Linked DNA regions of Tomitella gaofuii. The main gene of each other region encodes a partner of the protein of the gene in region 2 in a complex. Links are inferred from orthologs where the notes say so. Each region holds a gene or a part of one and is shown on either strand. Other genes may lie near its edges.

Region 1 (6,471 bases), 1.1 Mb from region 2 along the record:
CCGATTGCTTGATCGACGGCCGGCGGGCGGCCGCCGTGCAGTAGGCGCGACGGGCGCGCCGCCGCCGGGGACTAGAATCGGCCACGGCCGCGTTGCGCACCATGAGAGTCCTGCCCGCACCATGAGAGTCCTGTCGCCGGGCAGGCACGTCATCGCCGCCGCAGCATCGACCCGCCCCTAGACGCCTATGCCGGTCCCGGCCGTATCGCGCCGGCCGGTCCGACGCCGTGCCGCACATTTACGAATCGGGCCGGCCCGAGTCCACCGCACTGCGGCCCGGGCAGCCCGCGAGGAGCCTTCTCGTTGTCCACCATCGCCCCGTCGTCGACCCCCGCCACCCCGATGTCCGCGCTCGCAGACGTCGCCCTGTCCGACCATGCGCTGTGCGAGTTCGCGGACATGGCGGGGCGGCCGGAACTGTCCGTCGTCGCCCCGTCCGCGGCGCGGTCGCTGCTCGCGGCCGCCCTGGGCCGGCGCGCGCCGGTGCTGCTCGTCACGGCGAGCGGCCGGGAGGCGGACGACCGCACCCGCGAGCTGCAGGAGATCCTGGGCGACGCGGTCGCCCAGTTCCCGTCGTGGGAGACGCTGCCGCATGAGCGGCTGTCCCCGGGCGCGGACACCGTGGGCCGCCGTCTGTCGGTGCTGCGCCGGCTGGCGCGCCCCGGGGACGCCGTCTACGGTCCGCCGCTGCAGGTCATCGTCGCCACGGTGCGCTCGCTGGTGCAGCCGATGGCCCCGGGGCTCGGCGAGATCGAGCCGGTGATCGTGCGCGAGGACGAGGAACACGACCTGGAGGGCCTCGTCGCGCGCCTGGTCGAGCTGGCCTACACCCGGGTGGACATGGTGGGAAAGCGCGGCGAGTTCGCCGTGCGCGGCGGCATCCTCGACGTCTTTCCGCCCACCTCCGACCACGCGGTGCGTATCGAGTTCTGGGGCGACGAGGTCTCCGAGCTGCGCCCGTTCTCGGTGGCCGACCAGCGTTCCATCACAGAGGTGGAGGTGCCGGTGCTCATCGCGCCGCCCTGCCGTGAGCTGCTGCTCACCGCGGACGTGCGCGAGCGTGCCGCGGCGCTCGCTGCCGGGCATCCCGAGGACGCCGCGCTGGTCGAATTGCTCGAATCCCTGGCCCAGGGGATCCCCGCCGAGGGCATGGAGGCGCTCATCCCCGCGCTGGTCCCGGGCGGCACCACGTTGCTCACCGACGTGCTTCCCGCTGGCGCCCACGTGCTGATCGCCGATCCGGAACGTGTCCGTACCCGGGCGACGGACCTGGTCAAGACGGGCAAGGAGTTCTTGGAAGCGTCGTGGAGCGCGGCCTCGGTGGGCGGCGACGCGCCGTTGGACACTTCCCGGCTCGATCTGGGCGACACCGCCTACCGCTCGCTACGGCAGGTGCACGAGGCGGCCGTGGAAGCGGGCGTCCCGTGGTGGACGGTGAGCCCGCTCGCGTCGGGCGACGACGGCGAGTACGTGCCGGAGCTGTCCGCATCGCCCACGGCGCGCGGGTCGGAGGAGCAGATCGCCACCATTTTCGCGACGCTGCGGGCACACGTCACCGGCGGCGGCCGGGCGGCGTTGATCGTCGGCGGCGCGGGGACCGTGACGCGCCTGCTGCAGCGGCTCGCGGAGGCCGAGGTCCCCGCGGTGCGCGCGGGCACGCACGACGATGTTGCGCCGGGGCGCGTCGCGGTGCTCCGCGGTGCGATGCAGGACGGCCTTGTGTTGCCCGACGCCGAGCTGGTGCTCATCACCGAGGCCGACCTGACCGGCAACCGGGTCGCCGCGGTGGGCGACGGCAAGCGAATGCCGCCCAAGCGGCGCAATCAGGTGGATCCGCTGGCGCTGACCGCGGGCGACCTGGTGGTGCACGACCAGCACGGCATCGGCCGGTTCGTGGAGATGACCTCGCGCACCGTCTCCGGGGCGCGCCGCGAATATCTGGTGCTCGAGTATGCGGGCAAACGCGGCCAGCCGGGCGACAAGCTGTTCGTCCCCATGGAGTCGCTCGACCAGCTCTCGCGCTATGTGGGCGGCGAGCTGCCGTCGCTGAGCAAGCTTGGCGGGTCGGACTGGAAGAACACCAAACGCAAAGCGCGCAAGGCGGTCCGCGAGATCGCCGGAGAACTGGTGCAGCTCTACGCCAAGCGCCAGGCGGCGCCCGGCCACCGGTTCGCGTCGGACAGCCCGTGGCAGCGCGAGATGGAGGACGCATTCGCCTTCACCGAGACCGGCGACCAGCTCACCGCCATCGACGAGGTCAAGTCCGACATGGAGAAGGCCGTGCCGATGGACCGCGTCATCTGCGGCGACGTGGGCTACGGCAAGACGGAGATCGCGGTGCGCGCCGCGTTCAAGGCGGTGCAGGACGGCAAACAGGTGGCGGTACTGGTGCCGACGACGCTGCTGGCGCAGCAGCATCAGCAGACGTTCGAGGACCGCATGGCCGGTTTCCCCGTCACCATCAAGGGACTCTCGCGCTTCACCGACCCGGCCGAGTCACGCACCACCGTCGAGCAGTTGGCCACCGGGGAGGTCGACGTGGTCATCGGCACGCACCGGCTGCTGCAGACGGGCGTGCGGTGGAAGGACCTGGGTCTGGTCATCGTCGACGAGGAGCAGCGCTTCGGCGTGGAGCACAAGGAGCACATCAAGGCGCTGCGCAGCCACGTGGACGTGCTCACCATGTCCGCCACGCCCATCCCCCGCACTTTGGAGATGAGCCTGGCCGGCATCCGCGAGATGTCGACCATCCTCACCCCGCCCGAGGAGCGCCACCCCATCCTCACCTACGTGGGCGCGTATGCGGACAAGCAGGTGGCGGCCGCGATCCGGCGCGAGCTGCTGCGCGACGGCCAGGTGTTCTACGTGCACAACCGGGTCAGTTCCATCGACAAGGCGGCGGCGCGGCTGCGCGAACTGGTGCCGGAGGCCCGGGTGGTGACCGCGCACGGCCAGATGAACGAGGAGATGCTCGAGCAGACCGTGCAGGGGTTCTGGAACCGCGAGTTCGACGTGCTGGTGTGCACGACCATCATCGAGACGGGCCTGGACATCTCCAACGCGAACACCCTGATCGTGGAGCGGGCCGACGCGCTGGGCCTGGCGCAGCTGCACCAGCTGCGCGGCCGGGTGGGCCGCGGGCGCGAACGGGGCTACGCCTACTTCTTGTATCCGCCGGAGAAGCCGCTGACGGAGACCGCCTACGACAGGCTCACCACCATCGCCCGCAACAACGAACTGGGTGCGGGCATGGCGGTGGCCATGAAGGACCTCGAATTGCGCGGCGCCGGCAACGTGCTGGGCGCCGAGCAGTCCGGGCACGTCGCGGGGGTCGGCTTCGACCTGTATGTGCGGCTGGTGGGGGAGGCCGTGGAGGCATACCGGGCGGTGGCCGACGGCGCCCCCGTGGCCGCCGCAGAGGAGACCAAGGAGGTGCACGTGGACCTGCCGGTGGACGCGCACATCCCGCCGGACTACATCGACGGCGACCGCCTGCGCCTCGAGGCCTACCGCAAGATCGCCGCGGCCGCCGATGAGGCCGGGATCGCCGCGGTGGTCGACGAGCTGGTCGACCGCTACGGCCCCGTTCCGGAGGAGGTGCGGCGCCTGGTCGCCGTGGCGCGGCTGCGCCTGCTGTGCCGGCAGTACGGCGTCACGGACGTCGGCGTCAGCGGCACCCAGGTGCGGCTCTCGCCGATGCCCCTCGCCGATTCCAAGCAGCTCCGGCTCAAGCGGCTCTACAAGGGCGCGGCGTACCGGGCGACCACCTCGACGGTGCAGATCCCGCTGCCGCGTACGGGCGGCCTGGGGTCGGCCCGTCTGCGTGACACCGAGCTGCTGCAGTTCGTCGTCGACTTCCTCCTGGCGCTCGACGGCAAGCCGGCCGGGATGGTAGATCTGTCCGCGAGTCTGGGCACGGCGGCCCCGGCGCCGGCATGACGGGGCCGGACGGCACGCCGCGGGAAGGAGCCCGGCTGCTTGACGCGGTGGCGCTCATGGACACGCTGTGCACCGACGGCGCGTGGGAATCGCAGCAGACGCACTCCAGCCTCACCGGCTACCTCGTGGAGGAGACCTACGAGCTGCTTGACGCCATCGCCTCCGGGAACCGCGACGAGATGGTGGCCGAGTTGGGCGACGTGCTGCTCCAAGTGCTTTTCCACGCCCGCATCGGCGCGGACTTCACCATCGACGACGTGGCCGAGTCGTTCATCCGCAAGGTAACGGCGCGTTCCGCCGGGGTGCTGGCCGGCGGCGTGGACCTGGCCACCCAGGTCGACGACTGGGAACGCGCCAAGTCCCGGGAACGGCCCGACGCGTCGGCCATGGACGGCATCCCGGCGGCCCAGCCTGCGCTGGCGCTCGCCGCGAAGGTCCTCGCCAGGGCGCGCGACGCCGGAGTGCCCGCCGACGCGATCCCGGCAGCACTGACCACAGTGACCGTGAGCCCCGACGGGGGCGCTGAGGAACGACTGCGCTCCGAGGCCCTGGAGTTCGCGCGACGGATCCGGGCGGCCGAGCGTGCGATGCGGGCGTGTGGCGCGGGGACGGACCGCGAAGGTGGGGAGCGGCGCGCGCGCCCCAGCGCCGACGAGTGGCGTGCCGCGTTGCGCTGATCCGTCGTCGCCGAGCCCCACCACCGAACGTGTTCGCGCGGCGAACCGGCATGCCGCCCCCGGGTCCGTAGCATGGGCTGGCCGCCGGCACCGGCGACGGTGCAGTGGGCTAGGTGCACGGCGGTGAGTGCAGTGCGGTGGGCGCAATGTGGTGGGCGCAGTGCAGGTGAGTGCAATGCAGGTGAGTGCAGTGCGGTGAAGACGAACCAGGAGGCCGACGGTGGGCGGTGCCAGACGAGTGCGCAGTCGCGCCGCGGCGATGATCGCCGCGGTGATGCCCGCCGTGGTGGTCAGCGGTGTCGTGGGCGCCGCCGTGGTCTCCTGTTCTCTGGTCGAGCGCCCGACAGTCCCCGACCTCAACCCGCCGGGCGCGGGTGCGCCGTTGCCGCCGATCGACGTGGAGGCGCCCGGACGCAGCGCCGATCAGCTGGCGGATTGGGCGTCGGGTCTGAGCGACCAGCTGGGTATCTCGCAGACGGCCCTCGAGGCGTACGGCTATGCGCAGGCGGTGATGGCGGTGGCGCGGCCCGATTGCCACCTGGGGTGGACGACCGTTGCGGGGATCGGGTCCGTGGAGAGCAAGCACGGGACGCACGGCGGCGCATCGGTGTCCGCAAACGGCCAGGTGAATCCGCCCATCCGGGGCGTGGCGCTGGACGGCAGTCCCGGCGTGGCGAAAATCGACGACACCGACGGCGGGGCCATGGACGGAGACCCGGTGCATGATCGGGCGATGGGGCCGATGCAGTTCATCCCGGAGACGTGGCAACGCTGGGGTGTGGACGCGAACGGCGACGGCATCGCCGACCCTGACAACCTCGACGACGCGGCGCTTACCGCGGGGCGCTATTTGTGCGGCTTCGGGCGCGATCTGTCCACCGCGGCGGGATGGACCGACGCGCTCGCCTCCTACAACATGTCGGAGGCGTACGCGCGTGAAGTGCAGTTCCGGGCCAACGCCTACTCGGTAGGCGTGCGGCCCTGACCGCAGCGGGGCATTAGACCGTTCGGCTGACATTTAGACGCACGTTTTTCGTAGTAACGATTACACAACATGTTCTACTCGGTGTGGTCACGGTGTGCTGTTCGGCCGAGGGTGCAGGTCGTATCGATGCTGGTTGCGGGCCCGGTTGTGGCAATGTGCGATGTTCGCGCGCTGGGCGGTATTGCCGTATTCGATATTGATCGAACGTCCAGTTATGCGTAATGAGGAGTACTCAAGTAGATGAACTGCGACAACGGTGTTAGCGTTTCACCAGGTCTTTGTGGTCGCCGCCGACCCGCGTCGGGTGTTGCGCTGGTCGCGATCCGGGAAGCGGCGGGGAGTAGTTGTTCGTACGTATGAATCGGTGTCCATACGTAAGGGTTCCGTGGCTCCCGGGCGGTGGCGTCGACGGCCGCATCGCCGAAGTCGTCCGGCGGGACACCGCCGGGAGTGACGACGCGGAAAGGGCTGTGCCGGCTGCTGCTCCCGCCCGAGCGGCGCCCCGGCCTCGACCGCGTCCGCGGGTGATCGTCCGCACCCGCATTCCGGGCCCGGCCCGCAGCCGTCCGCCAACGGCGCGGGGCGGGCCCGGGTCAGTTTCGCCGCCGGGGTGCTGTTCCGGAAACTCTCACGGTGCGACCGCCCGGAGGGGATCAGGTGCGTGGTGCGTTGTGATGCCCGGCCACTGATCTGCATCAGTGCGATTCGTGCGCGCTGCTTATGGCAATTTCTAGTGTCATCTGAACGACCTACAAAACCCCTTCAAGAGTCCGTAAACCGCAGTAACGGTATGAGGACTTGTCGGTGGCGGGGCCTAGTATTCGGCGTGTTCCTGATTCGCAGCGTGGAATCGGGGGCGGGAGCTGTGAC
Region 2 (8,063 bases):
GGGTGAGCTCCGGGAACAGCGCGTCGATCTCGGCGCGCACCGCCTCGTCCTGGCGCAGGTCGCGCCGGATGTCGGACAGGTCCGCGGCGCTCAGCAGGTTCGAGCCGTCGACGACGCTGGTGCCGATGGTCTCCGCCAGCTGATCGGCCAGCGCGTCGATGACCATCGAGCGGAACAGCGGCCGCGCCAGGTTGTGCGGGCGCCGGGACGAACGCGCGCGTCCCCGGGCCTTCGTGCAGATCTTCTTGTCGATGCGCAGGGGGTAGCCGTCGAACCGTACGGTGACCGGATCGGCGGGCACGGTCTGGCGATCGCGCACGGCCTTCTTGAGCACGGCGATCACGTCGAGCGAGCCCTTCACCGCGGCGGCGGTGCGATCCTCGGACGCGGTGGCCGTGACCCCGGGGTAGAGGTCGCCGATGGTGGACAGCAGCACGCCGGTCTCGCCCAGCGACGGGAGCACGCGGGCGATGTACTCGAGGAACGTGGGGTTGGGCCCGATCACCAGCACGCCGCTGCGTGCGAGCTGCTTGCGGTGGGTGTAGAGCAGGTAGGCGGCGCGGTGCAGGGCCACGGCGGTCTTGCCGGTGCCGGGGCCGCCCTGGACGACGAGGACCCCGCGGTGTCCGGAGCGGATGATCGTGTCCTGCTGGCCCTGAATCGTCTCGACGATGTCGGACATCCGCCCGGTGCGTGCCTGGTCGAGGGCCGCCAGCAGCGCCTCCTCGCCGGCCACACCGGCGGAGGCAGCGTCTCCTGTGCCACCCGGGGCCGTGGCGCCGTCGCCGCTGAGATGCTCGTCGCTGAGCCCGGTCACGCGGCGATTGCGGGTGCGCAGATGCCGACGGCGCGCCACCCCGTCCGGGGAGAGTGCGGTGGCCAGGTAGAAGGGGCGGGCCAGCGGGGCGCGCCAATCCAGGAGCAACGGGGTGGCGTAATCGTCCTCGTCACGGATGCCGATCCTGCCGACGTGCCGGGTCTCGCCGTCGGCCATGTCGAGGCGGCCGAAGCACAGGCCGTGCTCGGCGGCGTCGTACCGGACGATGTCGTCGGTGTAGAGCTGTGTGTAGGACTCGCGTTCGGAGCGGGCCTGGGGGGTGCCGCCGCTCTCGAGGAGCACCCGGCTCAAGCGTTCACGCGTATCACTGCGCAGGTGGTCCAGCCGGGTGTACATGGCGTCGAGCGCGCGCTGCTCCCGCGGGATCTCGGCGGACTGTGCGGGGTCGACAGGTGCATTGTCGGACAAGGCGGGGGTGCACTCTCCTGACGGGCGGTTACGGGGCCGGACCGCACGCACGGCCGACGGGCCGGGCGGTGGACGGCGACACGCCAGTCTAGACGAGAGGCGGGGGTTACCTCGACCGGCCGAGGATGCCGCTCCGCTTGACCTCGTCGGACAGAGAGCCGGCCGCCCGCGCGGAGCGGCGGGCCGCATCCTCGGCGCGCGCCTGCGCCCGGCGTCCCAGATCCGGAGCCTCGGCGTGCGCGCGGGCCTGTGCGCGCTCGAGCCATGCGCCGCCCCTGTGCCCCGCGGCCTCGGCCCATTCCCCGGCGGCGTCCGCCCAATCGGCGCCGCGGGACTCCGCCGCGCCGGCCAGCTCGAGACCGCGTTTGCGCGCCGTGCCGGCCCACTCCGCGCCGCGGTGCAGCGCGGAGTCCGCCAACCGGGAGCCCCGGTGTCCGGCGGAGCCCGCGGCGTCGGCGACCTCGCCGCCCCAACGCCGTGCCGCATCCGCCCACTCCGCCCCGCGCTGGGCGGCGGCCTCGGTGAGCTCGGCGCCGTGCGTCGAGGCGACGTCCGTGCCGGCGGGGTGTGCGGTGGCGACGGCGTCCTGCACCTTGCGGGCCGCGCGCCGCGCGCGCCAGCCGAGCGACGGCCTGCCCTCGGTGTCGACGGCGGCCAGCAGCAGTCCGCCCGTGAGGCCCACGTTTTTGAGGAACTGGACCATCTGCGCCTTGCGCTGGGCGGGGTCGGTTTCATTCCAGAAGTCGTGGCCGATGAGCGTGGTCGGAACCATGGAACCCGCCAGGGTGCCGGCGGCGGCGCGCGGGCACTTTCCCGCGGCGAGCATGAGCCCGCCGCCGACCTGCACCAGCCCGTTCGCCCGGACGAGGTTCTCCGGGTCGGACGCGATCGCGTCGTGCACACCGCTTGGGAAGACGTCGCGGTAGGTGTCCGCGAACCCGGTCACGGCGACGGCGCGCCCGGACGGGTCCCGGACCGCGTCCGCACCCATGACCACGAAGATCGATGCGAGCATGGGCCGGGCGATTCTGCGGACGAGCATGGCTACCTCCTGGTCCGGCGCCCCGGGCGGACGCCACTGTGCACGGCGGCGCGGAGAACGCGGTGAGCCGTGGTCACCAACCGCGTCGACGCCATTCTGTCAGGTGCGGACGCTCGGCGCCGAGAGTCGTGTCCGCCCCGTGCCCCGGATATACCACCGTCGAGTCGTCGTAAACGCCGAACACACGCTGCTCCAGGTCGGACATCAGCGAACCGAATTCGTCTGCACCGCTTGTCTTTCCCGGCCCGCCGGGGAAGAGGCTGTCGCCGGTGAACAGGTGCGTGGTGCCGTCGGCCTTCAACGCCAGGGCGATCGACCCGGGGGTGTGGCCGCGCAGTGCGATCACCGTGAACGTGAGCTTGCCGACGGAGAGCGCGTCCCCGTGCGCCACGGTGCGGTCCGGCGTCACCGGAAGCTCCGGGCCGTCCACCGCGCTGGCGGCGGTGGGCGAGGCGAATCCGGCCACGACGTCCTCGAGCGACTGCCAGTGGTCCGGGTGCCGGTGGGTGGTGACGATGAGGCTCAGCTCCGGGGCGTTCTCGTCGATGATGCGCATGAGGTGTTCGGAGTCGTTGGCCGCGTCGATGAGCACGGCGGAGCCGGTCTCGGTGCAGGTGACGAGGTAGGCATTGTTGTCCATCGGCCCCACGGAGGCCTTGATGATGGTGGCTCCGCTCAGCGTGCGGCGCTGGGGTGTTCCGCCGGGCGAGAGGGTGCCCGTGTACTCGTCGGCGATCTTCAACGGTGCGGTCGTCATTTCCCACACGCTACAGATTCTTCCCGCGCGCGGTCGTGCCCCCGCCGGGGTGCGTCGGGTCCCGGGGTGAAGCCGGGGAATGGTTCCGTTAGAATCTGCGTTCGAGAGATGTGGTGTCCGGAAGGGTCCGGGACCGAACACGCTGGGAGGACGTGACCGGTGAGTGATCGGCTGATCGTGCGGGGCGCCCGCGAGCACAACCTACGCGGGGTGGACCTGGATCTTCCGCGGGACGCGATGATCGCGTTCACCGGGCTTTCCGGGTCCGGCAAGTCGTCGCTCGCGTTCGACACCATCTTCGCGGAGGGGCAGCGTCGCTACGTCGAGTCGTTGTCCGCCTATGCCCGGCAGTTCCTCGGCCAGATGGACAAGCCCGACGTCGACTTCATCGAGGGCCTGTCGCCGGCCGTGTCGATCGACCAGAAGTCCACCAACCGCAACCCGCGGTCGACGGTGGGCACCATCACGGAGGTGTACGACTACCTGCGTCTGCTCTACGCGCGTGCGGGGTCGGCGCACTGCCCGCAGTGCGGTGAGCCCATCACGCGGCAGACACCGCAGCAGATCGTCGACCAGGTGCTGGACATGGAGGAGCGCACCAAGTTCCAGGTGCTGGCCCCTGTGGTGCGTACGCGCAAGGGCGAGTTCGTCGACCTGTTCGAGCAGCTCGCGGCGCAGGGTTTCGCCCGCGTGCGTGTGGACGGCGAGGTCTACCCGCTCACCGACCCGCCGAAGCTGAAGAAGCAGGAGAAGCACGACGTCGACGTGGTCGTCGACCGGCTCACCGTCAAGGCGTCCGCCAAGCAGCGGCTGACGGACTCGGTGGAGACCGCGCTGCGGCTGGCGGACGGCATCGTCGTGCTCGACTTCGTCGACCGGGACGACGACGCGCCGGACCGCCTGCGCAGGTTCTCGGAGAAGCTGGCCTGTCCCAACGGCCATGCGCTGGCCATCGACGACCTCGAGCCCCGGTCGTTCTCCTTCAACTCCCCGTACGGCGCGTGCCCGGAGTGCGCGGGCCTGGGCATCCACAAGGAGGTCGACCCGGACCTCGTGGTGCCGGACCCGGACCTGAGCCTCGCGGGGGGCGCGGTGGCGCCGTGGTCGACGGGCCAGAGCGCCGAGTACTTCGGCCGGCTGCTGTCGGGCCTGGCGGGGGAGCTCGAGTTCGACGTCGACGCGCCCTGGCGGTCGCTGCCCAAGAAGGTGCGGACCGCGGTGCTGCACGGCAGCGACGCCCAGGTGCACGTGCGGTACCGCAATCGCTACGGACGCACCCGCTCCTATTACGCGGCCTTCGAGGGCGTGATCCCGTTCCTGCACCGCCGGTTGGAGCAGACCGAGTCGGATCAGATGAAGGAGCGCTACGAGGGCTACATGCGAGACGTCCCGTGTCCCGCGTGCGGCGGTGCCCGTCTGCGCCCGGAGATCCTGTCGGTGACGCTGTCCGGCGGACAGAGCGGGCGCAAATCCATCGCCGAGGTCTGTGCCCTGTCGATCTCCGATTGCGCGAAGTTCCTGGGCGGCCTCACGCTGGGCAGGCGCGAGGAGGCCATCGCGGGGCAGGTGCTGCGTGAGGTGCAGGCGCGCCTGGGGTTCCTGCTGGACGTGGGGCTGGAATACCTGTCGCTGGAGCGGCCGGCGGCCACGCTCTCGGGCGGGGAGGCGCAGCGCATCCGGCTCGCCACGCAGATCGGCTCGGGCCTGGTGGGTGTGCTCTACGTGCTCGACGAGCCGTCGATCGGTCTGCACCAGCGCGACAACCACCGGCTGCTCGAGACGCTGTCGCGGCTGCGCGACCTGGGCAACACGCTCATCGTGGTCGAGCACGACGAGGACACCATCCGTGCCTCAGACTGGATCGTCGACATCGGGCCGATGGCCGGTGAGCACGGCGGCAGGATCGTGCACAGCGGGGGCTTCGCGGACCTGCTCGACAACCCGGAATCGCTCACGGGCGCATACCTGGCCGGGCGTGAGCGGATCCCGCTGCCCGAGGCCCGCCGTCCGGTGGACCCCGGTCGGATGCTCACGGTGGTCGGCGCACGCGAGAACAACCTGCGCGACATCGACGTCGCGTTCCCCCTCGGCGTCCTCACCACGATCACGGGCGTGTCCGGCTCGGGCAAGTCGACGTTGGTCAACACCATCCTCTCCACCGTGCTGGCCAACCGGCTCAACGGCGCGCGGCAGGTGCCGGGGCGGCACAAACGGGTCGCCGGCCTGGACAACCTGGACAAGCTCGTGCAGGTGGACCAGTCGCCGATCGGCCGGACTCCCCGGTCCAACCCCGCCACCTACACGGGCGTGTTCGACAAGATCCGGTCGCTGTTCGCCGCCACGACGGAGGCCAAGGTGCGCGGCTACCAGCCCGGGCGGTTCTCGTTCAACGTCAAGGGCGGGCGTTGCGAGGCCTGCTCCGGCGACGGCACTTTGAAGATCGAGATGAACTTCCTCCCGGACGTCTATGTGCCGTGCGAGGTGTGCCACGGCGCCCGGTACAACCGCGAGACCCTTGAGGTCCGGTACAAGGGCAAGACGATCGCCGAGGTCCTCGAGATGCCCATCGAGGAGGCGGCGGAGTTCTTCAAGCCGATCACGTCGATCCACCGGTACCTGGCCACTCTCGTCGACGTCGGATTGGGTTACGTGCGCCTGGGCCAGCCCGCGCCCACGCTCTCGGGCGGCGAGGCCCAGCGCGTCAAGCTGGCCGCCGAGCTGCAGAAGCGTTCCAACGGGCGCACCGTCTACGTGCTGGACGAGCCCACCACGGGCCTGCATTTCGAGGACATCCGCAAGCTGCTGGCGGTGATCGGTGGCCTGGTGGACAAGGGCAACACGGTCCTGGTCATCGAGCACAACCTCGACGTGGTCAAGACGTCCGACTGGATCATCGACATGGGCCCGGAGGGCGGGGCCGGCGGGGGCACCGTCGTCGCATCCGGCACGCCCGAGGACATCGCTGCGGCGCCCGAGAGCTACACGGGCCGCTTCCTCAAGCCGATGCTGCGCTGATCGCGCGCCGCCTCACGGCTCGTCGATGGCCGTGAGCGGGTCGGTGCGCGCCGCGCGGGACGCCGGCCACACCGCCGCGGCCACGCCCACGGCGGCGGAGCCGGCGAGCATTGCCAGCGACTGTGCCCAGGGGATGGCGAGGTGATCGATCCCCTCATTGCGCAGCGCGTGCACGAAGGCCGCCCCGAAGGCCAGGCCCAGCACCACGCCGACCACCGCCCCGTACACGGCGATGAGTGTCGACTCGAGGTACACGGTCCGGCGCACCTGGGCGCGGTGGGTTCCGATGGCGCGGAGCATGCCGATCTCCCGGCGCCGCTCGACCACGGAGAGTGCGAGCGTGTTGACGATCCCCAGCACCGCGATGACGATCGCGAGCGCCAGCAGGCCATAGAGCACGGCCAGCATCTGGTCGATCTGCCGGGCCTGCGCACCGCGGAACTCGTCGCGGTCCTGCACCTGCACCACCAGGTACGGGTCGGTGGCCGACGTCAGCGATTCCCGCAGGGCGGCCGGCGTGGTGCCGGGCGCGGCGTCGACGAGCATGAGGACGTCTCGGCGCGCGAGCTCCGGCACGAGCGCGCGGTACGCGGCCTCGCCGACCACCCAGTCGCCCAGCGCGGACTGCGGTGCGTACGTGCCGCGGACGACGCTGCGGAACACGGTGCCGTCCGGCCCGGTCAGCTCGACGGCGTCGCCGACAGTCCAGCCGTGGCGGGCGGCAGCGTCGGTGGACACGAGCATCCCGTCGCCGGTGAGCTCGGCGTTCCCGGAGACGATATCCATCCGCAGGAGATCCGCCACCGGGCCCGAGGCGGCGAGCCCGGCGGTCGATGCGCCGTCCAGTTCCGCGCGCACGGGGTGGAACCGGACCACCGCGCCCACGCCGGGGGCCGCTGCGGCGGCATCGGCGGCGCGCGGCGGGATGCCGGAAGGCCCGATGCCGGTGAGGACGAAGTCCGCGCGGATCCCGGTGTCGATGAGCGCGTCCACGCTGCTGCGGGCGGAGGCTCCGAACACTCCGATCAGGGTGACGAGCATGAGCCCGAGCGTGAGGGCGAACCCGGTCGCCGAGGTGCGGCGGGGGTTGCGGGTCGCGTTGGTGACGGCGAGGCGTCCGGGTGCGCCGAACACCCGTGGGACGGCGGCGCCGAGGATCCGGATCACCGGCGAGGACAGCGCGGGCGAGACCAGCAGCGCGCCGACCAGCACTGTGGCCGCGCCGGCTCCGACGACCGACGCGGCCACAGGGGTCGTCTCCGCCAGCGCGCCGAGTACGAGAGCGACGGTGCCGCCGGCGATCCCCAGCGCGCCGACCGCCGTGCGCCGACGCAGCGACGTCCCGGTGGACGCGAACTCCGCGCGCATTGCGGCCACAGGCGGCACCGCGGACGCACGCCGCGCCGGCACCCAGGCGCTGGCGACGGTGACGACCGCACCGAGGATCAGTGCGGCCACCACCGTCCTCGCGGTCACAGCCAGGTCACCGCGGGGCAGGCCCAGGTCGGCGGCATTGAGTGCGGCGCGCAGTCCATAGGCCAGTCCGATCCCCGCGGCGAGGCCTACCGCGCTGCCCGCCAGGCCCACCGCCGCCGCCTCGCCCAGCACCGAGCGGCGGATCTGCCGACGGCCTGCGCCGACGGCCCGCAGCAGCGCCAGCTCGCGCATGCGCTGCGCGACGATCATTGAGAAGGTGTTGTAGATGATGAAGGTCCCGGCGAGTAGCGCGATCGCGCCGAAGGCGAGCAGGAAATAGTTGACGAAGCGCAGCGCGTCGTCCAGCTGCGACTGCACACGCTCGCGTACCTGCGCGCCGGTCTCGACCCGCAGCTCCGGGGTGCCGGGCAGGGCCGCGGCGATCTCGTCGCGCAGCGTCGCGGGTGCGGTCCCGGGGGTGGCGGTCACCTGGAACGCCCCAACGTGGGAGCCGTCAGTGAACAGGGCCCGGGCCTGTTCCGCGGTGAACTCGACCCCCACGTAGCCGCCGGTGTCCGCGGCGGGGG

The links.
Region 1: the proteins of uvrA (region 2) and mfd are in contact, whole or in part, in a crystal structure (PDB 4DFC), measured with the Escherichia coli proteins. The link is inferred for Tomitella gaofuii from one-to-one orthologs.

Annotation. Positions count from the first base shown.
Region 1 is NZ_CP059900.1:1,716,794-1,723,264, forward strand. The notes cover bases 1-4,139. They hold mfd (transcription-repair coupling factor), read left to right. Parts: upstream 1-342; coding sequence 343-3,939; downstream 3,940-4,139. Other genes in these bases: H4F70_RS08110 (MazG nucleotide pyrophosphohydrolase domain-containing protein), read left to right, coding at 3,936-4,139. Also shown: more of H4F70_RS08110, read left to right, coding at 4,140-4,616; H4F70_RS08115 (lytic transglycosylase domain-containing protein), read left to right, coding at 4,876-5,601. UniProt on the Escherichia coli protein: Couples transcription and DNA repair by recognizing RNA polymerase (RNAP) stalled at DNA lesions. Mediates ATP-dependent release of RNAP and its truncated transcript from the DNA, and recruitment of nucleotide excision repair machinery to the damaged site.
Region 2 is NZ_CP059900.1:2,824,404-2,832,466, reverse strand. What follows is about bases 2,863-6,260. They hold uvrA (excinuclease ABC subunit UvrA), read left to right. Parts: upstream 2,863-3,204; coding sequence 3,205-6,060; downstream 6,061-6,260. Other genes in these bases: H4F70_RS13065 (ABC transporter permease), read right to left, coding at 6,073-6,260; H4F70_RS13075 (MBL fold metallo-hydrolase), read right to left, coding at 2,863-3,045. In the rest of the region: H4F70_RS13085 (HelD family protein), read right to left, coding at 1-1,174; H4F70_RS13080 (DoxX family protein), read right to left, coding at 1,353-2,288; more of H4F70_RS13075, read right to left, coding at 2,362-2,862; more of H4F70_RS13065, read right to left, coding at 6,261-8,063. UniProt on the Escherichia coli protein: The UvrABC repair system catalyzes the recognition and processing of DNA lesions. UvrA is an ATPase and a DNA-binding protein. A damage recognition complex composed of 2 UvrA and 2 UvrB subunits scans DNA for abnormalities.